Regions from separate parts of the Streptomyces sp. NPDC041200 genome, predicted to be linked through region 3. Evidence: riboswitches for the same ligand, from Rfam matches in the RefSeq annotation. Region 3 holds a riboswitch; each other region holds the start of a gene.
What was found. Region 3 has a riboswitch for cobalamin ahead of ACZ6CL_RS21965 (cobalamin biosynthesis protein). Riboswitches for the same ligand answer to the same signal wherever they lie in the genome.
Positions count from the first base shown of each region.

Region 1: it holds a riboswitch for cobalamin, as region 3 does, so the genes downstream of both, ACZ6CL_RS02530 (ribonucleoside-diphosphate reductase subunit alpha) here and ACZ6CL_RS21965 (cobalamin biosynthesis protein) in region 3, are expected to answer to the same signal.
Region 2: it holds a riboswitch for cobalamin, as region 3 does, so the genes downstream of both, metE (5-methyltetrahydropteroyltriglutamate--homocysteine S-methyltransferase) here and ACZ6CL_RS21965 (cobalamin biosynthesis protein) in region 3, are expected to answer to the same signal.

Region 1 covers NZ_JBVIZF010000001.1:522,358-532,553, reverse strand. Annotated here, with positions in the region: gene ACZ6CL_RS02550 (FGGY-family carbohydrate kinase) at 1-941, opposite strand, end outside; gene ACZ6CL_RS02545 (DeoR/GlpR family DNA-binding transcription regulator) at 989-1,768, opposite strand; gene ACZ6CL_RS02540 (histidine phosphatase family protein) at 1,765-2,457, opposite strand; gene ACZ6CL_RS02535 (FGGY family carbohydrate kinase) at 2,585-4,054, shown strand; cobalamin riboswitch at 4,169-4,291, shown strand; gene ACZ6CL_RS02530 (ribonucleoside-diphosphate reductase subunit alpha) at 4,419-6,815, shown strand; gene ACZ6CL_RS02525 (ribonucleotide-diphosphate reductase subunit beta) at 6,833-7,864, shown strand; gene ACZ6CL_RS02520 (hypothetical protein) at 8,010-8,324, shown strand; gene def (peptide deformylase) at 8,338-8,970, opposite strand; gene ACZ6CL_RS02510 (tetratricopeptide repeat protein) at 9,095-10,081, opposite strand.
Region 2 covers NZ_JBVIZF010000030.1:32,989-43,184, forward strand. Annotated here, with positions in the region: gene ACZ6CL_RS35050 (MMPL family transporter) at 1-1,633, opposite strand, end outside; gene ACZ6CL_RS35055 (PhzF family phenazine biosynthesis protein) at 1,763-1,987, opposite strand; gene ACZ6CL_RS35060 (APC family permease) at 2,115-4,103, shown strand; gene ACZ6CL_RS35065 (FG-GAP-like repeat-containing protein) at 4,180-4,896, opposite strand; gene ACZ6CL_RS35070 (winged helix-turn-helix transcriptional regulator) at 5,128-5,511, shown strand; cobalamin riboswitch at 5,579-5,802, shown strand; gene metE (5-methyltetrahydropteroyltriglutamate--homocysteine S-methyltransferase) at 5,968-8,286, shown strand; gene ACZ6CL_RS35080 (ABC transporter permease) at 8,402-9,190, opposite strand; gene ACZ6CL_RS35085 (ATP-binding cassette domain-containing protein) at 9,187-10,182, opposite strand.
Region 3 covers NZ_JBVIZF010000009.1:188,812-199,007, forward strand. Annotated here, with positions in the region: gene ACZ6CL_RS21935 (sirohydrochlorin chelatase) at 1-53, opposite strand, end outside; gene ACZ6CL_RS21940 (cobalamin biosynthesis protein) at 117-590, opposite strand; gene ACZ6CL_RS21945 (cobyrinate a,c-diamide synthase) at 609-2,054, opposite strand; gene cobO (cob(I)yrinic acid a,c-diamide adenosyltransferase) at 2,048-2,644, opposite strand; gene ACZ6CL_RS21955 (putative cobaltochelatase) at 2,644-4,806, opposite strand; gene ACZ6CL_RS21960 (cobyric acid synthase) at 4,889-6,421, opposite strand; gene ACZ6CL_RS21965 (cobalamin biosynthesis protein) at 6,418-7,380, opposite strand; cobalamin riboswitch at 7,523-7,660, opposite strand; gene ACZ6CL_RS21970 (hypothetical protein) at 7,830-8,060, opposite strand; gene ACZ6CL_RS21975 (inorganic phosphate transporter) at 8,076-9,395, opposite strand; gene ACZ6CL_RS21980 (class II aldolase/adducin family protein) at 9,632-10,196, shown strand, end outside.

The DNA.
Region 1 (10,196 bases), on a different contig from region 3:
GGGTCGGTGACCAGGTCCCGGGTGACGCCCTTGAGGACGTAGGTGGTGCCGAGGATCCCCACGAACTGCCCGGGCCGCACGGCCCCGGTGGCGAGCTGCCCGGCGCAGCCGTCGGTCATGCCGAGCCGGACCGCGCACCCGGTCGGCAGCCCGGTCTGCGCCGCGGCGTCCGCGCACACCGTGCCGACCGCGGTGGCCGGGGGCTGGACGGACGGCAGCCACCGGGCCGGTACGCCGAGCGCGTCGAAGACCTCGCCGGGCCACTCTCCGGCGCGCGCGTCGTAACCGCTCTTGAGCGCGTGGGACCAGTCGGTGGCGACGGGCCCGCCGGTGAGCCGCCATCCCACGAGGTCGGGGGTGTGGAGCAGATGCCGGACCCGACCCGCCCCGGTTCCGGTCCGCCCGGTGGCGGGCGTACCGGAACCGGGCGCCGGACCACCGGCCGCCGCAGCGCCGGACGCCGGGCCGCTGCTCGCTGCCGACCCCGCGGCAGCCCCCTCCGTGCTCGCCAGCCAGGCGATGCGGCCGAGGGCGGCGGTCGGGGCGACCGACAGACCGAGGGCCCGCCAGCGCGGGGCACCCGCCTCCTGGGCGCGGGCGTTGAGCCCGGCGGCGCGGCGGTCGTCGTACATCAGGGCGGGGCCGAGCGGTTCGCCCCGGCCGTCCGCGAGGACGATCGTGCCGGAGGTGGCGGCGACGGCCACCGCCACGACCTCCCGGCCGCCCGCCGGAAGGGCCCCGGTGGCCTCGCGCAGGGCCGCCGCGACGGCGGGCCACCAAGCCGTGGCGTCCTGTTCGCTGCGCCCGCCCTCGCCCCGGCGCGGGGGCGGGAGTTGGGCGCTGCCCCGCGCCCGTACGTGCCCGTGTGCGTCGGCGCACACCACCCGCACGGCCGCCGTGGCGATGTCGATCCCCGCGACGACCTCGGCCCGGTCGGACATCACGTATCACGCCTCTCGCAAGGGGGGTTAAGTTCACACTGGTGATGTTAAGAAGAGCCGTGCGCGATCCTCACATCCGTGCGCTCCCGCCACTCCCCCACCAGCCGGGCGTCCGCCCCGCCGTCCACCACCAGATGGTCGAAGTCGGCCAGCGGGCGCAGCCGGTGCAGCGCCGTGCGCCGGGTCTTGGACGCGTCCATCAACAGCACCGTGCGGGCGGCGGCCGCGAGCATGGCGCGCTTGACCAGCACCACGTCCTGCTCCTGGTGGTACGTGGTCGTCGCGTCCATGGCCGAGGTGCTGACCAGCGCCATGTCCACCGAGAGCGCCCCGATCGCCTCCGCGCACGGCACGCCGAGGAAGGAGTCATGGGTGTGCGAGTACTCCCCGCCGAGCCCGATCAGCCGGATCCGGGGCACCCCGGCGAAGACCTCGATCACCCGCCGGGCGTTGGTCACCACCGTCAGCGGGGCGGACTCCACCAGCAGCCGGGCGAGCGCGAGGGCGGTCGTGGAGTCGTCCAGCATGACCGACATCCCGGGCTCGACCAGCTCCGCCGCGGTGGCGGCCACCGCCTCCTTCTCGGCCCGGTGGGCACCCATCCGGTAGGCGAGGCTGGACTCGAAGACCGACGACGGCAGGGCCGAGACCCCGCCCCGGAACTTGCGCAGCACGCCGAGCCGGGCCAGCTCGTCCAGGTCCCGGTGCACGGTCATCAGGCTGACCCCGGTGAGGTCGGCCAGCTCGGCCGCGGTGGCGGTGGAGTGCGCGAGGACGTGTTCGGTGATGGCCTGTCTGCGGGCGTCCTGGGAGCGGGCGGTGGTCATGGGCGGGCCTCTCCCGTCATGCCGCCGGTCGGCACGCCGCCGCTCGGCACGCCGCCGCTCGGCACGCCGCCGGTCGGCACGCCGCTGGTCGGCACGTTCAGGGAGCGCAGCGCCGTGCGGTCGCCGTCGATCCCGACCTCGGTCACCGCCGCGTTGTCCAGCCGGGGGAAGACCGTGCGGTAGCGGCCCACGGGGATGCCGAGCAGGGTGCACAGCGCGACCCGCAGCAGGCTGTTGTGCGCCACGACGAGCACCGTGCGGTCCGGATGCGCGGCGGCCAGCCGCCGCAGGGCGGCGACCGCCCGGCCCGCGGCCTCGCCTGGCCGCTCCGAGCCGGGGAAGGCCCCGGCGTCGGGGTCCTCACGGAACGCCCGGACGGCCGCCGCGTCCTCCGCCTCCATCTCGGCGAGGGTGCGGCCCTCGCCCCAGCCGAAGTCCATCTCGCGCAGGTCCTCGACGACTTCGGGCACCAGGGACAGCGCGCTGGCCGCCGGTTCGGCGGTGCGCCGCGCCCGGCCGAGCGGGGAGCAGGCCACCGCGTCGATCCCGCGGCCGCGCACCCAGTGGGCGAGGGCCCGCGCCTGCCAGTGGCCGCGCTCGGTCAGCGCGATGTCCGAGGTTCCGGCGTACCGGTTCTCCGCGTGCCACACGGTCTCTCCGTGGCGTACGAGCAGCAGTCGGGCGGTCATCCGGGGCTCCCCTGCGTGTCGGCCAGTGCCTGGACCAGCGCCTGGACCATTGCCTCATCACGTCTCTGGTGTTAAATCTAGCATCGCTTATGTGAAGGGACACCGAGGTTCCGGAGGGCAACAGGCCATGCGCGCGATCATCGGAGTGGATGTCGGCACCTCGGTCACCAAGGCCGTGGCCTTCGGCCGCGACGGGACCGCCCTCGCCTCCGCCGCCCGCCCCAGCCGACTTGACCGGCTGCCCGGTGGCCTGGTCGAACAAGACTTGGAGGACGTGCTGCGCACGGTCGCCGAGGTGGTGCGCGAGGTCGCCGCGGCGCTCCCCGGGCCGCCCGCCGCGCTCGCGCTCACCGGCCAGGGCGACGGGCTGTGGCTGCGCGACGAGGCGGGCCGGGCGGTGCGTCCGCCGATCTCCTGGCTGGACGGCCGGGGAGCCGGTACCGTCGCCCGCTGGCGCACCGACGGCACGCTCGCCGCCCTCTACGCCCTCACCGGCTCCGGGTTGTTCCCCGGCTGCCACGCCCCGCTGCTGCGCTGGCTGGCCGAGCACGAACCGGCGGCGCTGGAGCGGGCGTCGGTCGCGGGGTACTGCGTGGACGCGGTGGCCCAGCGGCTGACCGGTGTCATCACCGTGGACGCCTCGGACGCCTCCCTCCCGTTCCTCGACGTCACCACCCGTACGTACGTGCCCGCCGCGCTGGAGCTGTGCGGGCTGGGCGACCACGCCCGGCTGCTGCCCCCGCCCGCCGCACCCGGCACCGTCCTCGCGCTGGACGACGAGGGGGCTCGGCTGACCGGGCTGCCGCCCGGACTCCCCCTCGTCTGTGGCCCGTACGACCTTCCGGCGTGCGCCATCGGCAGCGGGGTGCGGGACGTGGGCGACGGGCTGCTCATCGTCGGCACCACGCTGGCCTGTCAGGTGCTCACCGATCGCGCCGTGGTGGACCCGGCCGCCGATCCGGCCGGAATGTGGCTGTGCGTCCCCGACCCGGACCGCTGGCTGCGCGCGATGCCCGCCATGGTCGGCACCGCCGCCCTGCGCTGGGTGCTCGATCTCACAGGGACGACCACGGCCGAACTGGACACCCTGCTCGGCCAGAGCCCGCCGGGCGCGAACGGAGTGACCGCGCTGCCCTTCCTGTCCGGCGCCGGGGAGCGCGCCCCCTTCGTGGAGCCCGCCGCCCAGGGCCGGTTGGACGGCCTCGGTCTCGCCACCACCCGTGCCGACGCCGTACGGGCCGTATGCGAGGCCATCGCCTACGCGGCCCGCCACTGCCTGGAGGCGGCCGGGCTCTCGGGGCGGCTCGCGCTGTGCGGCGGGGGCGTGCGCTCCGCCGCGTGGACGGAGATTTTCGCGCATGTCATTGATCACCCCGTGGCCCTTCCGGACGAGCCGGAAGTCGGCGCGCGCGGCGCGGCCGCGGTCGCCTGGCGGTCGCTGGGCGACCCCGTGGACGCCCCTCACTGGCGCTCCGCGTCCCGTACCGTCGAGCCCCGGGCGGAGCTTCGCGGCGCGTACGAGGACGGCTACGCGGGCTACCGCGACCGCCTCGCCCGTGCCCTGGACGAATGGCGGACGAGCGGCCCGGCGAGCTAGTTTTCCCTGGGATTCCAACGCGGCCAAAGCCTGACGCGACTAGCACATCTATGCGAATCCACCCAGCTGACGACACAACATCTGGGGGTACGTGCGCAGCGCGACACAAGATGTATGCTCGTGCTCGCTGTCGCCGCAGGGGAATCCGGTGGGAATCCGGAACTGTCCCGCAACGGTGTACGGGTGCGCTTTCGCGTACCCGTGAGTCCGATGACCTGCCGACGGCCGTCTGCATACGTCCGGGCCTCGCGGGTTGGGTCGATGGACGCTGCGCGGTGTGCCCTGAAGCGGAATCGGCATGCCCGTAAGCGGCCATCGCGCACCGCCCTCGCAGGCCCCCAGCCGAGCGAGGGAGAACACTTCAGTGACCATCGCGCCCGCCGATCCGGTCTCAGAGGCAGCGGACACCACGGCAGCGGCCGACGCGCCCGGGACCGCCCTGCTGCGTACCCTGACCGCGCTCACCGCCGACCTGCCCGCCACCGACCCCGGCAGGGTCGCGGCCGCCGCCCTGCGCGGCCGCCACCCCGGTTCGGACGAGGCGGAGTTGCGTTCCCTGGCGACCGAGGCCGCGGCCGGGCTGATCGGTGAGGAGCCGGAGTACTCCAAGCTCGCCGCGCGGCTGCTGACCCGCGCGATCGCCGAGGAGGCGGCCGGGCAGGGCGCGGACTCCTTCTCGGCCTCTGTCGCCGTGGGCCACCGCGAGGGCCTGATCGCCGACTCCACCGCCGAGTTCGTGACCACCCACGCCGCCCGCCTGGACGCGCTGGTCGACCAGGCGCTGGCCGACGGCGCGGACGACCGCTTCGGCTACTTCGGGCTGCGCACCCTGCACAGCCGCTATCTGCTGCGCCACCCGATCACCCGTCAGGTGATCGAGACCCCGCAGCACTTCCTGCTGCGCGTGGCCTGCGGGCTCGCCGAGGACCAGTCGGCACGGGCGCTGGCCGATGTCGCCGAGCTGTACCGGATGACCAGCACGCTGTCGTACCTGCCCAGCTCCCCCACGCTGTTCAACTCCGGCACCCGGCACCCGCAGATGTCCTCCTGCTACCTGCTGGACTCGCCGCTGGATGAGCTGGACTCGATCTACAACCGCTACCACCAGGTGGCGCGCCTCTCGAAGCACGCGGGCGGCATCGGTCTGTCGTACTCCCGCATCCGCGCCCGCGGTTCACTGATCCGCGGCACCAACGGGCACTCCAACGGCATCGTGCCGTTCCTGCGCACGCTCGACGCCTCCGTGGCCGCCGTCAACCAGGGCGGCCGGCGCAAGGGCGCGGCCTGTGTCTACCTGGAGACCTGGCACGCGGACCTGGAGGAGTTCCTGGAGCTGCGGGACAACACGGGCGAAGAGGCCCGCCGCACCCACAACCTCAACATCGCGCACTGGATCCCGGACGAGTTCATGCGCCGGGTCGAGGCGGACGCCGACTGGTCGCTGTTCTCCCCGGCGGACGCGCCCGAGCTGGTCGACCTGTGGGGCGACGAGTTCGACGCCGCGTACCGGAAGGCCGAGGCCGAGGGGCGGGCGCTCAAGCAGGTCCCGGCGCGCCAGCTGTACTCCCGGATGATGCGCACCCTCGCGCAGACCGGCAACGGCTGGATGACGTTCAAGGACGCCGCCAACCGCACCGCCAACCAGACCGCCGAGCCGGGCCGGGTCGTCCACTCCTCCAACCTGTGCACCGAGATCCTGGAGGTCACCAACGACGGCGAGACCGCCGTCTGCAACCTCGGCTCGGTCAACCTCGCCGCCCACCTGGGGGAGGACGGGGAGATGGACTGGGAGCGGCTGGACCGCACCGTCCGCACCGCCGTGACCTTCCTCGACCGCGTGGTGGACATCAACTTCTACCCCACCGACGAGGCCGGGGCCTCCAACTCCCGCTGGCGTCCGGTGGGGCTCGGCCTGATGGGCCTCCAGGACGTCTTCTTCCGGCTGCGGCTGCCGTTCGACTCGTCCGAGGCGCAGGCGCTGTCCACGCGGATCTCCGAGCGCATCATGCTCGCCGCGTACGAGGCGTCCTGCGACCTCGCCGAGCGCCACGGCCCGCACCCGGCCTGGGCCGAGACCCGCACCGCGCGCGGCGTCCTCCACCCGGACCACTACAACGACGCCCAGGCCACCTGGCCCGAGCGCTGGGAGGCGCTGCGGCAGCGGATGGCGACGACCGGCATGCGGAACTCGCTGCTGCTGGCGATCGCGCCGACCGCCACCATCGCCTCCATCGCGGGCGTGTACGAGTGCATCGAGCCGCAGGTCTCCAACCTCTTCAAGCGCGAGACGCTCAGCGGTGAGTTCCTCCAGGTCAACAACTACCTGGTGAACGACCTGAAGAAGCTCGGCGTCTGGGACGCCCAGACCCGTGACGCGCTGCGCGAGGCCAACGGCTCGGTCCAGGACCTCTCCTGGGTGCCCGCGGACGTCCGCGACCTGTACCGGACCGCGTGGGAGGTCCCGCAGCGCGCCCTGATCGACATGGCGGCGGCCCGTACGCCGTACCTCGACCAGAGCCAGTCGCTGAACCTCTTCATGGCCGCGCCGACCATCGGCAAGCTCAGCTCGATGTACGCGTACGCCTGGAAGCGCGGCATCAAGACCACGTACTACCTGCGCTCGCGCCCGGCGACCCGGATCGCCCAGAGCGCCCGCGGTGGCGCCGCCACGGCCGCCGTCCCCGCTCAAGCGACGCCCGCCGAGGCCGACGCGGTCGCCTGCTCCCTGGAAAACCCCGAGTCCTGCGAGGCCTGTCAGTAATGCCCACCGCATCCGAGATGACCACCGCGAACACCGCGACGGACAGCACCAAGAACCTGCTCGACCCCGGGTTCGAGCTGACCCTGCGGCCGATGCGGTACCCGCAGTTCTACGACCGCTACCGGGACGCGATCAAGAACACCTGGACCGTGGAAGAGGTCGACCTCCACTCGGACGTCGCCGACCTCGCCAAGCTCTCCCCCGGTGAGCAGCACATGATCAGCCGACTGGTGGCGTTCTTCGCGACCGGCGACTCGATCGTGTCCAACAATCTGGTGCTGACGCTCTACAAGCACATCAACTCCCCCGAAGCGCGGCTGTACCTGTCGCGGCAGCTCTTCGAGGAGGCCGTGCACGTCCAGTTCTATCTGACGCTGCTGGACACCTATCTCCCCGACCCGGACGACCGGGCGGCGTCCTTCGCGGCGGTCGAGAACATCCCCTCCATCCGGGAGAAGGCGGAGTTCTGCTTCCGCTGGATGGACTCGGTGGAGAAGATCGACCGGCTGGAGTCCAAGGCCGACCGGCGCCGCTTCCTGCTCAACCTGATCTGCTTCGCGGCGTGCATCGAGGGCCTGTTCTTCTACGGCGCCTTCGCCTACGTCTACTGGTTCCGCTCGCGCGGCCTCCTGCACGGGCTGGCGACCGGCACCAACTGGGTGTTCCGCGACGAGTCCATGCACATGGAGTTCGCCTTCTCGGTCGTGGACACCGTCCGCGAGGAAGAGCCCGACCTCTTCGACGACGAGCTGGAGCAGCAGGTCACCGACATGCTGAAGGAGGCCGTCGAGGCGGAACTCCAGTTCGCCCACGACCTGTGCGGCGACGGCCTGCCGGGCATGAACACCGCGTCGATGCGCGAGTACCTGCAGTGCGTGGCCGACCAGCGCCTGCGGCGCCTCGGCTTCCCCGCGGTCTTCGGCTCCGAGAACCCGTTCTCCTTCATGGAGCTGCAGGACGTCCAGGAGCTGACCAACTTCTTCGAACGCCGCGCCTCGGCCTACCAGGTAGCGGTCGAAGGCTCGGTCTCCTTCGACGACGACTTCTGACCGTCGCCCCCGCTTCCGGCCCACGGCCGCGCTCTCTTTGGAGCGCGGCCGTGTCGTCGTTGACGACCTCGTCAACACCGCCTCGGCGCGCGGGCTACGGTAGGGCCTACGAAGGCAACGTGAAGGACGCGCGGAGGGCCCTGGAGTGACCGGCTTTCTTCGGTGGGCCGGTGCGGCGGTCCTGGTTCTCGCGAACCTCGTCAACGTCTACTTCGCCTTTTGGGCGCTGGTGACGGAGCCCGGGGGCGCCTGGGATGAGAACACGCTCACCGGCATCGAGACGGCGTCGTTCGTCGTGGTCCTCGTGGGGATCGTGACCCTGCTGCTCGCGGCGCTTCCGGTCCGGAAGGGGGCGCTCAGCCGTTGGTGGCTGGCGCCGCCCGTGGTGTTCGTCGTCCTCGGGGCAGCACGCTGGACGTACGTCGCGCAGTACTACCCCCAGGCGGCGAACGGCTCCTGACCCGCTCCCGAGGTCAGTCGTTGGGGACCGTCTCGTAGCGGGGGGTGCCCTCTGCCATCTGCCGGAGCACGTCCTTGCGGTCGCGCTTGGAGAGGCGGTCGATGTAGAGGTAGCCGTGGAGGTGGTCGGTCTCGTGCTGGAGGCAGCGGGCGAAGTAGCCGGTGCCGCGGACCGCGATCGGGTTGCCCTCGGCGTCCTGGCCGCGGACCACCGCGTAGTCCGGGCGGGCCAGCTCGCAGTAGGCGGTGGGGACCGACAGGCAGCCCTCGTTGGAGTCGTCCAGGACGCGGCGGTCGGCGGGCAGCTCCTCCACGACCGGGTTGCAGACCACGCCGACGTGGCGTACGCCCTCGTCGTCCAGGCAGTCGTAGACGAAGACCTTGAGGTCGACGCCGATCTGGTTGGCGGCCAGGCCGACGCCCTCCGCCGCGCGCTGGCTGGCGAACATGTCGTCGATCAGCGCCGCGAGCTTGTCGTCGAACGCGGTGACGTCCTGGCACTCCTTGTGGAGCACCGGATTGCCGACGACGGTGATCGGGCGGGCGGTGCCGCGCTCGCGGTACGCCTGCTCGCGCTCCTCGCAGTCCTCCGTGTCCACGACGAACTCGTCGTCCACCTGCTGCCTCGTGGTCCCTTGCTGCGACATCGTCCGCCGTACGCCTTCCTTCAAACCCTGATGCGTCGCCCTACAGGGTACGGCCCGCCCGGACGGGAGGGGGATCAGCGGCCCATTCCGGGCCTTCAGCAGAAGTCTTCAGCAGAGGGGGTCTTCAGCAGACCTCTTCCAGGTCCCGCCACTCCCGGGTGTCCGGGCTGTCGGCGACCCAGCCGTCCAGCAGCCCCCGCACCAGCCCGCTGGGGGCCGCGATGCCGCATTCGCGCTCGGCGACCCACAGCGAGCCCGAGCCCGCCGTACGGTGCCCCAGCGGGCCGGGGTGGCCGGGCTCGCTGTGGTCGTGCGGGTCCAGGTGCTCGCCCTCGCCCTCGTCGCTCGGCATGCGGCTCTCCGAACAGGAGCGGCACAGCAGCCGCACCGACGACGACCAGTCCTCGGCGGCGAAGCCCGCGTCCGCCGCGAGCCGCTCCAGGGCGTCCCGGTCGGCCTCGGTGGCCGCCTCCAGCAGCACCACCCAGGTCGGCACCGGGGACGGCGCCCACAGCTCGATCTCGTCGAAGACGGGGTAGGCCGGGCCCGCGGAGGTCACCCGCTCACCGTGCGGGACGCCGTCGTGCAGCACCACCTCGCCCCAGCGCCGCCCGGAGGACGGCAGCGGGATCGACAGCACCTCGATGCGGGCCGGGTCCAGGCGGCGGCCCCACACCACCTCGGCCTCGCCCTCCGGCGACAGCCGCACCGCCGCGCTGCCCAGGTCCATGCCGAGCGGCTCACCGGACGCGGACGCCTCGCCGGGCACCTTCAGCCCGTACGCCTGCCAGGCGCGGCGGGCCAGCGGCCAGTCCTGGAGGGCGGTCGCGGCGATGCCCACGTTCCACCAGTCGGGGGCACCCGCCTCGCGGTCCAGCAGCGCGACCGCGCGCAGCCCGGCGGCCCGGGCCTGCTCCCAGTCGTGCCGGAACTTGTGCAGCAGCGCGAGGTTGAACCAGGACTCCGACAGCCACGGCTCCAGGTCGGCTGCGCGGGTCAGCAGCGCGCCCGCGTCCTCGTACCGGCCGTCGCCGATGAGCGTGAACGCACGGTCCGTGGCCTGCCGCCATGAGGCGGACGGCCGGTGCCGTACCTTGCCGAAGATCTTCACGATTCCCGCCTGCCGGTATCGAAGTAGTCCCGTACCAGAGCCTTACGCGGACGGCGTCGCCCTCCCTGGAAGACAACCTGCCACACATCCGCGGACATCTCAGCCCAGCCCCTCA
Region 2 (10,196 bases), on a different contig from region 3:
GGACGGAGCGGAAGACCACCAGCAGCAGGACCAGGGCCAGGGCGATGATGACGGCCAGGTAGGGCACGAGCGCGTCCTGCAGGGCCTGAGCGACATCGATGTCCATCGCGGTGCTGCCGGACACCTCGAACGTCGCCCCGGTCTCCCGCTCCAGGCCCGGGCGTTCCGAGCGGATGGCCGTGACGAGGCTCTTGGTGTCCTCGTCGTTCGGGCCCGTGGCCGGGACCGCCGAGAAGAGGGCGGCGTCACCGGCCTGGTTGAACCGCGCGGGAGAGACGGACACGACCCCGGGGGTCGCGCCGATCTGCTCGGCGATCGCACGCGCCGCCGCCTTGGGCTCGTCCGCGCCCTTGACGTCCGCCACGACCGTCAGCGGCCCGTTGAAGCCCGCGCCGAAGCCGTCCGCGAGCGCGTCGTAGGCGCGCCGCTCCGTCGACGAGACGGGCTTGGACTCGGCCCCCGGCATGCCCATCTCCAGCTGCGCGGCGGGCAGCGCCAGGACGCCCAGGCCCGCGACGCACGCCACCAGCACCGTCACCGGGCGGCGCAGCACGAACCGCGCCCACCGGGAACCGCCGTTGTCGGCCGCCTGTGGTGCGGGGCCGCCCTTGCGCGTACGGCGCGACAGGACGGCGTCGGGCCACATGCCGAGCAGCGCGGGGACCAGGGTGAGGGCGATCAGTACGGCCACGATCACGGCACCGGCGGCGCACAGTCCCATCTTGGCCAGCATCGGAACGCCGATCACCGTCAGTCCGGCCAGCGCGATGACGACCGTCAGACCGGCGAACACCACGGCGGAGCCCGCCGTGCCGACGGCGAGACCGGCCGCCTCGCGCGGGTCGTGCCCGTTGGCACGCTCCTCGCGGTACCGGGACACCACGAAGAGGGCGTAGTCGATGCCGACCGCGAGACCGAGCATCGTGGCGAGCGTCCCCGTGGTCAGGGAGAGTCCGAAGGTGCTGCCCAGGGCCATGATGGCGGCCATGCTGATCCCGATGCCGACGACGGCGGTGAGGAGCGGGAGGCCCGCGGCCGCGAGCGACCCGAAGGTGATCAGCAGGACGACCGCGGCCAGGGCCATGCCGATGGCCTCGGAGGAACCGCCCGCCGCGGGCTGCGTGGCGAGGGCGGTGCCGCCGACCTCGACCGTGAGACCGGAGTCCCCGGCCCCGTCGATGGCCTTCCGCAGCGCGGCCTTGTCGGCATCGGTGAGATCCGCGGACTTCACCTGGTAGTTCACCGTGGCATAGGCGGTGGAGCGGTCCTTGCTCACCGCGCCCGCCGTGAACGGGCTGACGGCGCCGGTGACCTTCGGCTCGTCCGCGGCCTTCGCCACGAACGTGTCGACGGCGGCGCGGTGGTCGGCCGCCGTCACCTTCTCCCCGTCAGGTGCGACGAACACGATCCGGGCGCTGGCGCCGTTGGCGGCCGGGCCCGGGAAACGCTCTCCGATCAGGTCGAAGGCCTTCTGTGCCTCGATGCCCGGCATGAAGGACGTGCCGTCGTCGGAGGCGGCGGGGGCCTTGGCGGCGCCGACACCGACACTGCCGAGGATCACCGCCCACAACAGCGTCATCAACAGGCGCCGCCGGAAGGCGATCCGGCCCAACCGATAGAGGAACGTAGCCACGAGAAACGGGTCTCCAGGTCTGGATGCGAGTGGAGCACCAGCCTGGCCGGGCGGGGCCGCCGTGACATCGTGCGCGTGCTGGCACTCTCCGTTGGTGGCACCGCACGAGCCGACGCGCCGCCGTCCTCCTCAAGGAGGAGCACGAAATGCCGCGTACGGATGACAGAAGATCACCGCAACCGGGCCCCGGGCGTGCGGGGTTGGCGTGGAACGGCACAGGCGGTTGGCCGATGAACTCCGGCCGCGCGCGGACCCGAGGGTAGGGTGCCCGGCGAACGGCAGCTCGCCGCCCGGGGTGAAGATCCGCAGCCGGTAGCCCACGTCGACCTGGGCGGATGGGCGTGAACGCGGCATGGCGATCAAGGGCCTTCCGCACGGTGGACCGGCCACCGCTGCATGTGCCCCCAATCGCCCCGCTTACCCTGATCTGGCCGATTCTCTTCGGCGACAGATTCGATTGAGCGTGGGACAGGAGCACACAATGGCCACCCCCTCCGATGTGGCGGCCCCCGAGCAGGACGGTGCGGGCGGTCACCGCCGGCCTTCGGGCCGCTTGCGGTCCTGGATGCTGGAGGGCCTGTCCGACATGGCCAAGCGGCAGCCGGGGCCGCACGCCCAGCCCTCCGAGGGGCACCGGGGGCAGCGCTGGTGGCGGGTGATGTGCCTGACCGGCGTGGACTACTTCTCCACGCTCGGCTACCAGCCCGGTATCGCCGCCCTCGCCGCCGGGCTGCTCTCCCCCATCGCCACCGTCGTCCTGGTGGCCGTGACCCTGCTCGGGGCGCTGCCGGTGTACCGGCGGGTGGCCAAGGAGAGCCCGCACGGTGAGGGGTCGATCGCGATGCTGGAGCGGCTGCTGTCGTTCTGGCAGGGCAAGCTCTTCGTGCTGACCCTGCTGGGCTTCGCCGCGACGGACTTCCTGATCACGATCACCCTCTCGGCGGCCGACGCCTCCACCCACCTCGTGGAGAACCCGCACTTCACCAGCGTCCTGCACGGCCATGAGGTCGTCATCACCATGGGTCTGGTCGCCCTGCTCGGTGCCGTCTTCCTCAAGGGGTTCACCGAGGCCATCGGCGTGGCGGTGGCCCTGGTGGGGGTGTATCTGGCGCTCAACGCGGTCGTGGTGGTCGTCGGGCTGTGGCATGTGGCCACCGCCTCCCACGTGGTCACCGACTGGTCGCAGGCGCTGACCGCCCAGCACAGCAACCCCCTGATCATGGTCGGTCTGGCGCTGGTGGTCTTCCCCAAGCTCGCCCTCGGCCTGTCCGGCTTCGAGACCGGTGTGGCGGTCATGCCGCACGTCCAGGGCGACCCCGGCGACACCGAGGAGCGGCCCACCGGCCGGATCCGGGACACCCGCAAGCTGCTCACCACCGCCGCGGTGATCATGAGCGGCTTCCTGATCTGCACCAGCTTCATCACCACCCTGCTCATACCGCAGGACGCGTTCAAGCCGGGCGGCCCGGCCAATGGACGCGCCCTGGCCTATCTCGCCCACGACTACCTGGGCTCGGCGTTCGGCACCCTCTACGACGCCGCCACCATCGGCATCCTGTGGTTCGCGGGCGCCTCCGCGATGGCCGGGCTGCTCAACCTCATGCCGCGCTATCTGCCCCGTTACGGCATGGCACCGCACTGGGCCCGCGCGGTCCGCCCGATGGTGCTGATCTTCACCCTGATCGGGTTCCTGGTGACCTGGATCTTCGACGCCGACGTGGACGCCCAGGGCGGCGCCTACGCCACCGGGGTGCTGGTCCTGATGACCTCAGCCGCCGTCGCCGTCACCATCGCCGCCCGCCGCGCCCGGCAGCGGGGCTGGACCATCGCCTTCGGGGCCATCTCCGTGGTCTTCGTCTACACCACGGCGGTCAACGTCGTGGAACGCCCCGACGGCGTCAAGATCGGCGCGTGTTTCATCGCGGGCATCATCGCGGTGTCCCTGCTGTCCCGGCTCGCCCGCGCCTTCGAGCTGCGGGTCACCGACATGGAGCTGGACGCCATGGCCGAGCGCTTCGTCCGGGACACCGCCACCCGCCGGATACGGTTCATCGCCAACGAGCCCGACAACCGCGACGCGGGCGAGTACCGCGACAAGACCCAGCAGATCCGGGCCGACAACGACATCCCGGCGGAAGAGGACCTCATCTTCGTCGAGGTCACCGTCCGCGACCCCTCCGACTTCGAATCCGCGGTACGGGTACGGGGCGAGGTGCTGCACGGCCGCTACCGCGTCCTGACCCTCGACGGCTCCAGCATCCCCAACTCGCTGGCCGCCCTGCTGCTGCACGTACGGGACGAGACCGGTTGCAGGCCGCACATCTACTTCGAGTGGACCGAGGGCAGCCCCTTCGCCCAGTTCCTGCGGTTCTTCCTGTTCGGCCAGGGCGAGGTCGCCCCCGTCACCCGCGAAGTCCTCCGCGAGGCCGAACCCGACCGGGCGCGCCGGCCTCACGTCCACGTCGGCTGAGTTCGGCTGAGCGCCGCAAACGCGCACCGGGCGCCGCCGGGGTCCTTGAGACCCGCGACGGCGCCCGGTGTGGTGGTCAGGAGCAGGGCTTGTAGAACTGCTTCCAGCCGTCGGTGGGCATGGCCGGGGGCTCGGCCCAGGACCCGGCCTCGCCGTACTTCTGGAACGCCTCGTAGTCGAAGTCCGCGAGGCCGCCGCCCGGCTTCGACAGCCGTACGTCGCGGTCCATCTGCCCGTCCCCGCCGTTGTTGCGGATCGCGAGGTCCGGGTAGCCGTCGTCGTTGTACTGGGCGATGGTGAGCTGCCTGGCCTCGCCGTGGTCCCCGATGTCGGAGTGCGTGGCTTCGGCGGACCCCAGGTCCGTCCGGTCCAGCGGGCCGGGACGGTATTCCGCGACGCGGGCCGTGTTGGGGTCGTCGCCGTCGGCCGGCTCGACGATGTTGACGACCATGTCCAGCGTGCCGTCGTTTTGGAAGTCGGCGACCGCGGCGGTCGCGGTCTCGCCCTTCTTGGCGCCGAGGAGGTCCTTGACGGGGAGCTTCTTGCCGAACGAGCCGTTCTTGGCGCCCCACTGGACCGTCATCTCGGTGCCGGTGTGCCCGGGGTTGGTGATCTTGTCCGGGTAGGTGTCGCCGTCGAGGTCACCGAGCAGCGTGGTCGCGTCGGCCAGGCACGGGGCCGACGCGTCGGTGGCGCTGCCGGACCGGTGTGCGCTGCCTGAGGCCGACGACTCGGCCGCCCCGGCCTGGTAACCGGCGACGGTCAGGGTCAGGGCGACGGCCGTGAGCGGCACGGCGATCAAACGTGAGCGCTTCCGAAGCATTGATGAACACCTTTCAGTTGCTGACGCCCCGTGAGATGAGCGCGCGTTGACGGAAGTTCACCCACGACCTCCGCGTTACCTGAATGTGTCATTCCATCGGTGACCCCGCAGGAGCCAGCGCTCTCTTGCGGTTACTGGGAAACCGTAGGAGAGTGAACAGCCGACCTGAAAGAACGCACTCTTCGGCGACTGAGGAACCTGATGGCGACCAAACAGCAGCTGAGCGGCCTGCCCGAGGACGCGGACCTGAGGCGCGCGGACTCCCTGGCGCGGGAGATCTTCTCGGACGTGGCCAACAAGTGGGCGCTCCTGATCATCGAGGCGATCGGCGAGCGCACCCTGCGCTTCAGCGAGCTGCGGAACGAGGTCGAGGGCGTCAGCCACAAGATGCTCACCCAGAACCTGCGCATGCTGGAGCGCAACGGCCTGGTCGACCGGAAGGTGTACCCCACCGTGCCGCCACGGGTCGAGTACACCCTCACCGAGCCGGGCCGGGCCCTGCGCACCACGGTCGACGCCATGTGCGGCTGGACCCACCAGTACCTCGGCCACATCGAGGACGCGCGCCACCGCTTCGGCGCCTGACCCTTTTGGTGGCCCACCTCACCCTCCGGATGGTGGACGGCCCTCTTCCCTCCGTCGCCGCACCCCCTAGGCTGGCCGGTGCAGCTGGTTCGCCCCGTCCGCCAGGCGGGACGCGTCGCAAGAGGGAACCCGGTGGGAATCCGGGACTGCCCCGCAGCGGTGAGCGGGAACGACCGCCGTCATGTGCACTGGGCCCGGCGAAACCGGGCCTGGGAAGCGACGGCCAGTAGGTGTCCTCCCCCGGAGGACGTGCCCGCGAGTCCGAAGACCTGCCAGTGGCCCGCGTACGAACCACTCGTGCGCGGCATCTCGGTGACCTCGAGGGCGGGTCGGCGTACCTACCAGGCGGATGACCGCGCTGTGCCGCGCGGGTCCGGTTCCGCCGGGTTCCGTCACCCTTCGCGCTCTCGTCCCGTCACCGGGATCTCAGGGATTCATCTCGCGAAGGAGATCTCCGTGACCAGCAAGACCGCGGCCGCGGCAGCACGGGCCACCGTGTACGGCTACCCCCGCCAGGGCCAGAACCGGGAACTGAAGAAGGCGATCGAGGGCTACTGGCAGGGCCGCGTCACCGCCGACGCCCTCCACGCCACCGCCGCCGAACTGCGCGCCACCACCTGGCGGCAGCTCTCCGCGGCGGGCGTCCACGAGGTGCCCACCGGCGACTTCTCGCACTACGACCACGTCCTGGACACCACCGTCATGGTCGGCGCGATCCCCGCCCGGCACCGCGCCGCCGTCGAGGCGGACGCCCTGGACGGCTACTTCGCCATGGCGCGCGGCACCCAGGACGTGGCGCCGCTGGAGATGACGAAGTGGTTCGACACCAACTACCACTACCTGGTGCCCGAGCTGGGCCCGGACACGGTGTTCGCGGCCGACTCCACCCAGCGCGTGGCGGAGCTGAAGGAGGCCCTGGCCCTGGGCCTGACCGCCCGGCCCGTCCTCGTCGGCCCGGTCACCTACCTGCTGCTCGCCAAGCCCGCCCCCGGGGTGGCCGCGGACTTCGACCCGCTCACCCTTCTCGACCGGCTGCTGCCGGTGTACGCCGAGGTGCTGGCCGACCTGCGCGCGACGGGCGCCGAGTGGGTGCAGCTGGACGAGCCCGCCCTCGTGCAGGACCGTACCCCGGCCGAGCTGAACGCCGCTGAGCGCGCGTACCGCGACCTCGGCGCCCTCGCCGACCGGCCGAAGCTGCTCGTGGCCTCCTACTTCGACCGGCTCGGCGACGCCCTGCCGGTGCTGGCCAAGGCCCCGGTCGACGGGCTCGCGCTGGACTTCACCGGGGCGGCGGCCGCCAACCTGGACGCGCTGGCCGCCGTCGGCGGACTGCCCGGCAAGCGCCTGGTGGCGGGCGTGGTCAACGGCCGCAACGTCTGGGTCAACGACCTGGAGAAGTCCCTGTCCACGCTGGGCACCCTGCTGGGGCTCGCCGACCGGGTCGACGTGGCCGCCTCCTGCTCCCTCCTCCATGTGCCGCTCGACGTGGCGGCCGAGCGGGACATCGAGCCGCAGATCCTGCGCTGGCTGGCCTTCGCCCGCCAGAAGACCGCCGAGATCGTCGCCCTCGCGAAGGGCCTCGCCCACGGCACCGACGCCATCGCCGGTGAACTCGCCACCAACCGCGCCGCCCTGGCCTCCCGCGCCGACTCGGCGATCACCCACGATCCGGCGGTACGGGCCCGCGCCGCCGCGGTCACGGAGGCCGACACCCACCGCTCCCAGCCGTACGGCGAGCGCGCCACGGCCCAGCGCGCCCACCTCCGCCTGCCGCTGCTGCCGACGACCACCATCGGCTCCTTCCCGCAGACCGGCGAGGTGCGTGCCGCCCGCGCCGACCTGCGGGCCGGGCGGATCGACACGGCCGGGTACGAGGAGCGGATCAAGGCCGAGATCCAGGAGGTGGTCAGCTTCCAGGAGAAGGCCGGACTGGATGTCCTGGTGCACGGCGAGGCCGAGCGCAACGACATGGTCCAGTACTTCGCCGAACAGCTCACCGGCTACCTGGCCACCCAGCACGGCTGGGTGCAGTCCTACGGCACCCGCTACGTCCGCCCGCCGGTGCTGGCCGGGGACATCTCCCGGCCCGAGCCGATGACGGTGCGCTGGACGACATACGCCCAGTCCCTCACCGACCGCCCGGTCAAGGGCATGCTCACCGGCCCCGTCACCATGCTCGCCTGGTCCTTCGTCCGCGACGACCAGCCGCTCGCCGACACCGCGCGCCAGGTCGCCCTGGCCCTGCGGGACGAGGTGGGCGACTTGGAGACGGCCGGAAGCTCGGTGATCCAGGTCGACGAGCCCGCGCTGCGCGAGACCCTTCCGCTGCGCGCCGCCGACCGCGCGGCGTATCTGGCGTGGGCCACCGAGGCCTTCCGGCTCAGCACGACCGGTGTGCGCCCGACCACGCAGATCCACACCCACATGTGCTACGCCGAGTTCGGGGACATCGTCCAGGCCATCGACGACCTCGACGCCGATGTCATCAGTCTGGAGGCGGCCCGCTCCCATATGCGGGTGGCGCGCGAACTGGCCGCCCACGGCTACCCGCGCGAGGCGGGTCCTGGCGTCTACGACATCCACTCCCCGCGTGTGCCGAGCACGGAGGAGGCGTCCGAACTGCTGCGCGCCGGGCTTGAGGCCATTCCCGCCGAGCGGCTGTGGGTCAATCCCGACTGCGGCCTGAAGACCCGCGGCTGGCCCGAGACCCGCGCCTCGCTGGAGAACCTGGTCGCCGCGGCCCGCACGGTCCGCGGTGAGCTGTCGGGGTCCTGACCCCGGACACCCGGGCGGGCCGGGGCGCCTCACGCCCCGGCCCGTTCCTGTCGGCTCGCAGCGCGCCGTACGGGAGCGCCGCGGCCCTGAGCACCGCCCACACCAGGTTCGCCGGTCAGCGCTTGGTGGTGCCGTTGAACAGCGAGCGCGACCAGAGGTAGCCGACCAGGGTGATCCCGGCGCACCAGGCGAGCGAGATCCAGCCGTTGTTGCCGATCTCCGAGCCGGAGAGCAGGCCGCGCAGGGTCTCGGTCATCGGTGTGAACGGCTGGTACTCGGCGAACCAGCGCAGGCCCGGCGACATCGAGTCGGCCGGGACGAACGCCGAGCCGAGGAACGGCAGGAACTGGATCAGCAGCGGCTTGTTGCTCGCCGACTCGACGGTCTTGGAGATCAGGCCGAGCGCCGCCGACAGCCAGGCCACCGCGAAAGCGATCGCCGCGAGCAGGCCGGCCACCGCCAGCCACTCGACCGGGTTCGCGTCCGGGCGGAAGCCGACCGCGATCGCCACGGCCACGACGAAGACCAGGCTCACCATCGTCGTGATGACGCTGCCGATGACATGGCCCGTCATGAACGACGAGCGCGTGATGTTCATGGTGCGGAAGCGGTTGATGATGCCCTCGGTCATGTCCTGGCAGACAGCGATCGAGGTCGACATCGAGCCGGACGCCACGCCCATGATGATGACGCCGGGCGTCAGATACTCCAGGTAGGCGTCCCGCCCGCCGCCCCCGGGGAGGCCGGCGCCGATCGAGCCCCCGAAGGCGTACACGAAGAGCAGCAGCATCATGACGGGCATCATGGCCGGGCCCAGGGACACGGCGGGGTAGCGGAGCGCGTGCTTGATGTTGCGCCGCAGCATCGTCATCGAGTCGTGCACGGCGTAGGTGAGGGTGCTCATCGCAGGGTCTCCTTGACGTGAAGCGGAGTGTCGGCGGTGCCGTCGCCGGTCAGGGCGAGGAACACGTCGTCCAGGTCGGGGGTGTGCACGGAGAAGTCGGCGGCCCGGGTCCCGGCGGCGTCGAGCCGGTCGAGCAGGGCGCGCAGCGCGTCGATCCCACCGTCGCCCGCCACGCGCAGGGCGAGGTTCTCGTCGTCGCGGGCCGCGTGGGGGAAGGCGGCGGCCGCGCGGTCGAACTCGGCGATGTCGTCGAACCGCAGTCGTACGTGGCTGCCGGGGATCTGCGCCTTGAGTTCGTCGGCGGTGCCCTCGGCGACGATCCGGCCGCCGTCGAGCACGGCGATCCGGTCCGCCAACTGGTCGGCCTCCTCCAGGTATTGGGTTGTGAGGAAGACCGTGGTGCCGCCCGCGACCAGCGAGCGCACCATCTCCCACATGGTGCGGCGGCTGCGGGGGTCGAGCCCGGTCGTCGGCTCGTCCAGGAAAATCACCTGCGGGTCGCCGACCAGCGTCATGGCGATGTCGAGCCTGCGCCGCATACCGCCGGAGAAGGTCGCGGCCCGCTTGTCCGCGACGTCCGCGATCCCGAACCGCTCCAGCAACTCCCGGGCGCGGGACCGGCCTTCGCGCTTACCGAGGCGCAGCAGGTCGGCCATGAGGAGCAGGTTCTCCTCGGCGGTGAGCAGATCGTCGAGCGCGGCGAACTGCCCGGTGACACCGATCGCGGCCCGTACCGCGTCCGCCGCGGTGGCGACGTCGTGGCCCGCGACCTGGGCCTGTCCGCCGTCGGCGGCGATGAGCGTGGACAGGATCTGCACGGCGGTGGTCTTGCCCGCGCCGTTCGGCCCGAGCAGGGCGAACACCGTGCCCGCGGGGATGCGCAGATCGATGCCGTCGAGAACGGTCTTGTCGCCGTACGCCTTGCGCAGACCGATGGCGGAGACGGCGGCGGGCGCGGGGCTCTTTGACGTCGGGCTCTTGGACGTGGGCATGACAGATGAAGGCA
Region 3 (10,196 bases):
CTCTCGTCTCGGGTGCCGATGCCTGCGATGAGCAGCGCGGGCGGGGTCGTCACGAGGTCTCCTTGGTGCAGGTGAAGCGGGTCTCACGGTGGGAAGCGCTGTCGTGCTCCGAGACGTTACTGAGCTCCGTCGGGACACGCCACGGCAGGTCTTCGGCCGTCCTGCGGACCACGGCGGGTGATACGGCGGGCGATCGCGCAGGTCGCCCTCGACTGCCTGCCACCGCCCGGCTCCGACACCCGCTTGGGGACGAGCAGTTCGGCCCCCGGCCCGGCGGCCAGCAGCGCGGCCGCCTCGGCGACTCCGGGCGTCCCCATGGCGGTGAGCGCCGCCATGGACGGGTTCGGGACCTCGACGGCGGCCAGCATCTCCGCTCCGTACCCATGCAGCGGCACACCGAATCGCTCGGCCGCGGCCATCAGCCCGGGCTCCCCGGCCTTGGCCTCGACTGTCGCCAACTCGGCGACGGCGCCGGGCGCGAGGCCCGCCCCGGCGAGGGCCGCGGCCACGAGAGAGGTCACCTCGCCCACGGACACCCCCCGCCCCGCGCCGACGCCGACGACCAGATCTGGCCCCTGTGGATGGTCCACGTCAGGTCACCGGCTCCGTCACCCGGCGGCGGGCACACATCCGGCGACGAACCGGGACGCCACACTGGGCACCGCGGCCCAGTGCACATGCAGATACGAGGCATGCACGGTGCCCGGGGCGAACCCTTCGGCGCGGCGCTGCGGATGGACGAGCCCCCAGGCGGGCGTGTGGCCCGCGCCCGGTTCGACGGTGGTGCGGTGGAACTCATGGCCGCGCACCCGGGTCCCCGCGGCGGCGAGGGATGTGTCGGAAATGGCCACGGCCTCACGGTAGCCCAGCGTCAGGCGATCCGACATATGCGCCTCGGCGTCCACCACTCCGCACATCGGGCGGCCGTCCAGCGAGCGCGCCAGATACAGCAGCCCGGCGCACTCGGCGGCGATGGGCGCACCGGTCGCCGCCAGTCTGGCGACCTCGGCGCGCAACGGCTCGTTCGCGGACAGCTCCGGCGCGTACACCTCCGGGAAGCCACCACCGATCACCAGCCCGCCGGTCCCGGCGGGGAGGCGCTCGTCCCGCAACGGGTCGAACGGCACGACCTCCGCCCCCGCGGCGGTGAGCAGCTCGGTGTGCTCCGCGTAGGAGAAGGTGAACGCGGCCCCGCCCGCCACGGCGACCACCGGCCGCGGTCCCCGCGCGCGCAGGCCCTGCGCCCGTGGTCCCTCCGCCGCGGCCACCGCCGCCGGGCCCAGCTCCGCCACCGGATCCCACACCGGTCCGGACAGGGGAGGCGCGCTGCCCGCCAGCGCCATCAGCCCGTCGAGGTCGCACCCCTCCCGCACCCATGCGGCCAGCGCCGCCACCGAATCCGTCGCCTCCGAGCGCCGCTCGGCCACCGGCACCAGACCGAGGTGGCGGCTCGGCGTCCCGACCTCGCGCATCCGGCGCAGCGCGCCGAGCACCGGCACCCCGGCCCCTTCCAGCGCCTCCCTCAGCATCGCCTCGTGCCGGTCGGACGCGACCTTGTTGAGAATCACCCCCGCGACCCGCACCTCCGGGTCCCAGGAGGCGAAGCCATGCACCAGCGCCGCCACCGAACGCGACTGCGAGGACGCGTCCACCACCAGCACCACCGGCGCCCGCAGCACCTTGGCCACCTGGGCCGTCGACGCCAGCTCGCCCTGCCCGGCTGCCCCGTCGAACAGCCCCATCACGCCCTCGACCAAGGCCAGATCGCAGCCCGCCGCCCCATGCAGGAACAGCGGGGCGATCCGGTCCGGACCGCACAGATAGGCGTCCAGATTCCGGCCCGGCCGCCCGGCCCCGCCCCCAGCCGCCCGGCCGCCACCGGCGGACGAGACGGCCAGCGCGTGATAGCCAGGATCGATGTAGTCCGGGCCCACCTTGTGCGGGGACACATCCAGACCGCGCTCCGCGAAGGCGGCCATCAGCCCCGCGGTGACGGTCGTCTTGCCGCTGCCGGAGGCGGGCGCGGCGACGACCAGCCGGGGAACCCTCACCACTCGATGCCTCGCTGGCCCTTCTGACCGGCGTCCATCGGGTGCTTGACCTTGGACATGTCGGTAACCAGGTCGGCGAAGTCCACCAGCGGCGCCGGCGCGTTACGCCCCGTGATGACGACGTGCTGCGTGCCCGGCCGATCGCGCAGGACCGACACCACTTCCTCAGGATCCACCCAGCCCCAGTGCATGGGGTACGCGAACTCGTCCAGCACATAGAGCCGGTATGTCTCCGCCGCGAGATCGCGCTTGACCTGCTCCCAGCCCTCGCGTGCGGCCTCCTCGCTGGAAGCCATGTCGCGCTGGACCCACGACCAGCCCTCGCCCATCTTGTGCCATGCGACGGTCCCCCCTTCGCCCGAGTCGCCGAGGACCCGCAGCGCACGCTCCTCGCCGACCCGCCATTTCGCGGACTTTACAAATTGGAATACACCGACCGGCCAGTTTTGGTTCCACGCCCGCAGCGCCAGGCCGAACGCGGCCGTCGACTTTCCCTTCCCCACGCCCGTGTGCACGAGCACGAGCGGCCGGTTGCGGCGCTGGCGGGTGGTCAGCCCGTCGTCGGGGACGACGGTCGGTTGTCCTTGCGGCATCAGGCTGCCCTTCGTGTGGTTTGTACCGTCCGTACATCGCGGACCAGCGCCGTCACGCTGTCCGCGCGCAGTTCGTCGAGGGTGACCGGGGTGCCCCGCAGATCGCGGGCGAGCACCCCCGCCAGGCCCAGCCGCACCGGCCCCGACTCGCAGTCGACGACCACCGAGGCGACCCCGTCGCCCGCGAGCAGCCGCGCCGCGCGTCCGGCCCGCTCCACCGGCGTGGACCCGTCGGACACCCCGGCCTTCTTCGATTCGGTGGCCCGCCCGTCGGTCACCACGACCAGCAGCGGACGGCGCGAGGGGTCCCGCAGCCGCTCCACCCGCAACACCTCGCGGGCCTTCAGCAGCCCCGCCGCGAGCGGGGTGCGGCCGCCGGTCGGCAGCTGTTCCAGCCGGGCGGCGGCCGCGTCCACCGACGAGGTGGGCGGCAGTGCCACGTCCGCGCCCGTCCCCCGGAAGGTGATCAGACCGACCTTGTCCCGCCGCTGGTAGGCGTCCAGCAGCAGCGACAGCACCGCGCCCTTGATCGCGCCCATGCGCTTACGGGCGGCCATCGACCCCGACGCGTCCACGACGAACAGCACGAGATTGCCTTCCCGGCCCTCCCGCACCGCCTCCCGCAGATCGTCCCGGCGCACCAGCAGCCCCGGGCCGCGCCGCCCGCGGCTGTGCTGATGCGGGGCGGCGGCCCGTACCGTCGCCGTCAGATGAAGCGATGTCAGCGTCCCCTGGGGGCGGCGCGCACCGGCGGTGCGGCCGTGCGCGGTGCGGGCGCGCGACCGCCGTCCCGCGGCGCCCTCACCGAGCCCCGGTACGTCCAGCCGCCGGGTCCGGAACGGTTCCGCGGCGCCCACGGCCGCCCGCTCGGCGCCGCCACCACCGGCCCCGCCGCCCTCCTCGGACGCGGAGGGCTCGGCGTCGGCTCCGGCCGCCTCGGGTTCGGCCGACCGCTGCTCGGGGATGGACGGCTCCGGCGCGCCGGGCGGCGGCGCCTGCTCCTGCCCGCCGTCCTGCGGACGGCCGCCGCCGGGCCCGTCCGGGCCGTCTCCGCCGCCGGAACCGCCGCCGGGTCCGCCCGGCCCGTCGGGGTCGTCATCGGGGCCCTCATCAGGCTCAGAGGCCTCCGGCTCGGGCTCCGGCTCCTCGTCCTCGAACTGCCGCAGCACCTCGTCCAGCTTGTCCTCGTCCAGCCCCGGCGCGTCGAACGGCGCCCGCCGCCGCCGGTGGGGGAGCGACAGCAGCGCCGCCTGCCGCACGTCCTCGGTCCGTACGTCCGTCCGGCCCGCCCAGGCGGCCAGCGCCGTCGCCGTACGCGCCGTCACGATGTCCGCGCGCATCCCGTCCACCTCGAACGCCGCGCACACCGCCGCGATCTGCCGCAGCGCGCGGTCGCCCAGCCGGACGGCGGGCAGCAGGGCACGCGCCGCGGCTATGCGGTCCCGCAGCTCGCCCTCCTCGCGCGCCCAGCGCGCCGCGAACCCGGCCGGGTCCTCGTCGTACGCCAGCCTGCGGCGCACCACCTCGACCCGCTCCTCGGTGTCCCGCGACGCCGTGACCTCGACGGTGAGCCCGAAGCGGTCCAGCAGCTGCGGCCGCAGCTCACCCTCCTCCGGGTTCATGGTGCCCACCAGAAGGAAGCGCGCGGCGTGCCGTACGGAGACGCCCTCGCGCTCCACATAGGAGGCGCCCATGGCGGCCGCGTCGAGCAGGAGGTCGATCAGGTGGTCATGCAGCAGGTTGACCTCGTCGACGTACAGCACCCCGCGGTGCGCGTCGGCGAGCAGCCCCGGCTCGAACGCCTTGACCCCGTCCGACAGCGCCCGCTCGATGTCCAGCGACCCGACGAGACGGTCCTCGGAGGCGCCGACCGGCAGCTCCACCATCCGCGCGGCGCGCGCGTCCCCGGTGGCGGTCTCGTGCGGTCCGTCCGGGCAGTCCGGGTCGGGCGCGGCCGGATCGCACGAGAAGCGGCACCCGGGGACGACGTCGACCGGCGGCAGCAGCGTGGACAGCGCGCGCACGGCCGTCGACTTGGCCGTGCCCTTCTCACCGCGCACCAGCACACCGCCCACGGCGGGTGAGACGGCGTTGAGGAGCAGGGCGAGCCGCATGTCGTCCATTCCGACGACCGCGGTGAACGGGTAGGCAGTGGTGGTCATGCTCGGGTACCTCCTACGGTGCGTGCGCGGTCGCGTGCCGGTGATGCCGGTCGTTCCGGTCGTCCCGGTCGTTCCGGTGTGCTCAATCTGTCCCTCCCGGCGCCCCGGGCGGCACGAAGGGCAGCCCGTCCGGTACGCCGCCCTCGATGAGCCTCAGCAGCGCGTCCGTATCCGCGTGCTCCTCGATCAGATCGCCCAGCCGGTCCAGCTGCTCCTCGCGCAGCTCCGCGAAGCGGGTGTCCGGCGCGGGTACGAACGCCCGGCCCGACGCCTGAGCGACCCGCCGCAGGAAGGCCCGGCGGAAGCCGTCGCTCTCCAGCGAGCCGTGCCAGTGCGTGCCCCATACCGAGCCCACCCGGCAGCCGTCCAGGAAGGGTTCGTCGCCGCCGTCGAGCAGCTCGGCGACCCCGTGATGGATCTCGTAGCCCTCCACCCGTTCGCCCAGCGCCTCGCCCACCGGCCGGGCCAGGGTCTTCCCCGTGGCGAAACGGACCCGTACGGGCAGCAGCCCGAGGCCCGCGACCGTCCCGGCCTTCGACTCGACCTCGTCCTCGATCGCGGAGCCGAGCGCCTGGAAGCCGCCGCAGATGCCGAGCACCGGCCGCCCCTCCGCGGCCCGCCGGGCGATCGCGTCGGCGAGACCGCGCGTCCGCAGCCACTCCAGTGCCTTCACGGTGCCCCGGGTGCCCGGCAGCACAACCAGGTCGGCGTCGGCCAGCTCCTCCGGGCGGTCCACGAAGCGCACGATCACGCCCGGCTCGGCGGCCAGCGCGTCCACGTCGGTGAAGTTGGACATCAGCGGGACGGCCGCCACCGCGACCCGCAGCACGTCCGCGCCGTGCGGCGGTGCGACGACGCTCTCGCGCACCGTGCCGCGCAGCGAGACGCGCAGCCCGTCCTCCTCGTCGATGCCGAGGCCGTGCGCGTACGGCAGCACGCCGACGGTCGGCCGCCCGGTGAGGTCGCGCAGCATGTCCAGACCGGGTTCCAGCAGGCTCACATCGCCGCGGAACTTGTTCACCACATAGGCGGCGATATGCCGCTGGTCCTCGCGGGACAGCAGCGCGGTCGTACCGAAGAAGGACGCGAAGACGCCGCCGCGGTCGATGTCCCCGACCACGACGACCGGCAGTCCGGCGGAGCGGGCCAGGCCCAGGTTGACGATGTCGGTACGGCGCAGATTGATCTCGGCCGGGCTGCCCGCGCCCTCGCAGATCACCGCGTCATGGGTGCGCCGCAGCTCGCTCAGGCACTCGGTGACGGTCTCCAGCAGCCCTTCGCGCCGCCGCTCGGAATGGTAGCCACGCGCGCTCATCTCCCCGACGGGCTTGCCGAGCAGCACCACCTGGCTGCTGCGGTCGCTGCCCGGCTTCAGCAGGACCGGGTTCATCAGGGCGCTCGGTTCGGCGCGCGCGGCGGCCGCCTGCATGGCCTGGGCCCGCCCGATCTCGGCGCCGTCGCGGGTGACGAAGGAGTTGAGCGACATGTTCTGCGCCTTGAACGGGGCGACCCGGAGCCCTTTGCGCGCCAGCCAGCGGCATATGCCCGCCGTGACGACGCTCTTACCGGCGTCCGAGGTCGTCCCCGCGACGAGCAGTCCGCCTCCCAGGGTCATCGATTCACCCTTTCCTGGCCGACCGCGGACCGGCCCGCGGCGGTGATGAGCAGAGCGAGCGCCGCCACCCGCCGCGAGAGGCTGATCGCCCGCGGGATGTCGGCCGCCGTCACGGGACGGCCGCCCGGATTCAGTACGGGCCGGTGCTCGACCCGGCCCCCGTACGCCAGCGTGCCGCCCAGCCGGACGCCCAGCGCGCCCGCGAACGCCGCCTCCACCGGGCCCGCGTTGGGGCTCGGGTGGCGTCCGCCGTCCTCGCGCCAGGCGCGCCACGCGCCACGCGGATCGGATCCGGCCACAGTGACCAGGGCGGCCGTGAGACGGGCGCCCGGCCAGCCCGCGGCGTCGTCCAGCCGGGCGGACGCCCAGCCGAACCGGCGGTAGCGGGCCGACCTGTGGCCCACCATGGCGTCCAGTGTGTTGACGGCGCGGAAGCCGACGAGCCCCGGCACTCCGGCCACGGCCCCCCACACCAGCGCGCCCACCACCGCGTCCGAGGTGTTCTCGGCCACCGACTCGACGACCGCCCGGGCGATCTGCTGCTCGTCCAGCGCCTGCGGATCCCGTCCGCACAGATGCGGCAGCCGCTCCCGCGCGGCGTCGGCGTCCCCGGCGGCCAGCGCGTCACCGATGGCCCGGGCCTCCCGCACCAGCGAGGTGCCGCCCAGCACGGACCAGGTGGCGGCGGCGGTCAGCGCGACATCGGCTGTACGGCGCGGCCTTACGAGGGTGCGTACGGTACGGGCCAGCAGCGCGGCACCGGCGGCCGCGCCGCCCGCGCACAGCGCGGTGTGCAGCGCCCCGGAACCGCGGTGGTCACGCCACAGCCGCCGCTCGACGGCCGCGGCGGTGCGCCCGAACGCGGCCACCGGATGGCCGCGGCGCGGATCGCCCGCGGCGAGATCGAGGAGGAAGCCGAGTGCGGCGCCGCACGCGTACGAGGCGTGGTCGGCACGCATCCTTCAGACCGCCGTCACGCCTCTGCGGCGGGGACCGCCGCCGAGCATATGGACAGATGGAGCTGACGGCGTGGCGATGCCGGGCATGGCGGTATGTCCTCACTCAGGGTCCGCGCCCTGGCTCGACGTGACCGGCGGTGAAAGTCTCCTGGCTCCCGGATCCGCGGCTCTCCCGGTCTTCCAGCCCTCCTCCGTGACGGACGGCCGTGACCCCTTGCGGTGAGGGAGAGCGCTCCCCGGTGACAGTGGCGGGACCGCGCCGGATTCTCACCGGCTTCCTCTCCTGCCGCCGTTTGGCTCGGGAAGTCCACCATGGGGTGCGAATGGCCGTCAACTCGCATTTGACCTGCGATGCCAGAGTGTGCGGAGACCCACAGGCGCACACGCGGCAACGACCGCGGGGCGGTGGGCGCCGATCGGCACCCACCGCCCCGCGGCCTTCCGTGGCCTCAGGCCACGATCAGATAGATGCCGTACGCCACCACCGCGGCGCACACCGCGAAACAGGCGTACGCGCCGGTGCGCGCAACCGGGGACGCGCCGCCCGCGGCCGCCTGGGGCTGCGGCTGGGCCGTACGGGAGGTGCCGATGATGCCCAGGGTGAAGACCCCTACGACGCCGACCGTCACCGCGAGGCTGATGCTGAAGACCTGGCCGAGGGCCGCCCAGTCGATGTCCATTGCGTGTGCTCCCTGTCAGCTGGTGGAACCGGTTCCCGCGGTGGCGGGGGTGGGTGCGGATTCGGACGAAGCGTCGCCGTCGGTGCCGGATCCGGCCGACCCGGCCGACCCGGTCGTCCCGGCGGACGTGGCGGACGTGGCGGAGGCGGCGGAGGCGGTCTTTCCGGCGGGCGGCGGGGCCACCGACCGCACGGCGGCGGTGACGACGCCGACCCGCTCGGTGGACTCCGCACCCGGCTCGTTGACGTTGCTGGCGTCCACCGGCTTGCGGCGCGAGAGCGCCCAGATGACACCGCAGCCCAGCACCGCGAGGACGGCGACCGCGGTGACGCCCCAGCTGCCCTGGTCGGCCAGCAGCGCCGCGGCTGCGGCCACCAGACCGGCGGCCGGAAGGGTCAGCGCCCACGCGACGACCATGCGGCCCGCGGTGGACCAGCGCACCACGCCACCCTTGCGGCCGACGCCCGCGCCCATCACGGCGCCCGAGCAGACCTGCGTGGTCGACAGCGCGAAGCCGATGTGGGAGGAGGCCAGGATGACGGTCGCGGCGCCGGTTTGGGCGGCGAAGCCCTGCGGCGGCTGGATGTCGGTGATGCCCTTGCCCATGGTGCGGATGATGCGCCAGCCACCCAGGTAGGTGCCGAGCGCGATCGCGAGACCGGCGGAGACGATCACCCACATGGGCGGGTCGGAGTCCGGTGCGATGACGCCGCCGGTGACCAGCGCGAGGGTGATGACGCCCATCGTCTTCTGCGCGTCGTTGGTGCCGTGGGCCAGGGAGACCAGGGCGGCCGAGGCGATCTGCCCGGCGCGGTAGCCCTTCGCGGTGTCCTCCTCGGCCCGGTTGTTGGCCAGCCGGTAGGTGAGCCGGGTGGCGACCACCGTGGCGATGCCCGCCACGACCGGCGCGGCCAGGGCCGGGATGAGGACCTTCATGACGACCGCGTCGCCGTTGACCCCGTCCATACCGACGGAGACCACGGTGGCGCCGATGAGGCCGCCGAAGAGGGCGTGCGAGGAGCTGGACGGGAGACCGGCCAGCCAGGTCACCAGGTTCCAGAGGATCGCGCCGACCAGCCCCGCGAAGATCACTTCGGGCTGGATTCCCGAGCCCTCGTCGATGATTCCGCCGGAGATGGTCTTGGCGACCTCCACGGAGAGGAAGGCGCCGACGAGGTTGAGGACCGCCGACATCGCCACCGCGACCCGGGGGCCGAGGGCTCCCGTGGAGATGGTGGTGGCCATGGCGTTGGCCGTGTCGTGGAAGCCGTTCGTGAAGTCGAACACCAAGGCCGTGATGATCACGATCCCGATGAGAAGCGTGATGTGTTCCATACACCCGGTCAATCAGTTCGGAGGGCGGTCAGTGCACGGTGAACGTAGGGAAACTGGGTGAACGGGAGATGAACTGAGGCGGGCTTCACGGTGACGCGAACGCGGGGGCGTGAGAACGGCTGGTTTTCGACCGTACTCCCGTGTGCCACACGGAATTTGAAGTCCATACATCAACCTCCTGTAGTCCACCCGGAGTGGTGTTCCTATGGAAGGATCGCGCCCGGAGGTGAGGGCCCGTGACGGAGCCGCGATCGGCGCGACGGCCACAGCCGAGGCTGACCCAGCCCCTGCGGCAGGCATGGACGCATGTAGTGCGGACGGCCCGCAGAACCACCGCCGACGGACTCGTCGTCGGCACCTCGGGCAACGTCTCGGCGCGGGTCGGCGACACCGTCCTGGTGACCCCGAGCGGCGTCCCGTACGACCGGCTCGGCCCGCGTGACGCGGTCGGCGTCGACCTCGATGGCCGACAGGTGCTGGGCACACTCGCGCCCACCAGTGAGCTGCCCATGCACCTCGCCGTCTACCGTCACACGGACGAGGCCTCGGCCATCGTCCACACCCATGCCGTTCACGCCACAGCGGTCTCCACGCTCGTCGATGAACTGCCCGCGATCCACTACATGGCCGCCGCCCTCGGCGGACCGGTCCGGGTCGCCGACTACGCGCTCTACGGCACCGATGAATTGGCCGAAACCATGCTGCACGCGCTGCGCGACCGCTCCGGCTGTCTGCTGCGCAACCACGGCACGGTCGTCTACGGAGCGACGCTCGACCAGGCGTACGACCGCACCGCCCAGC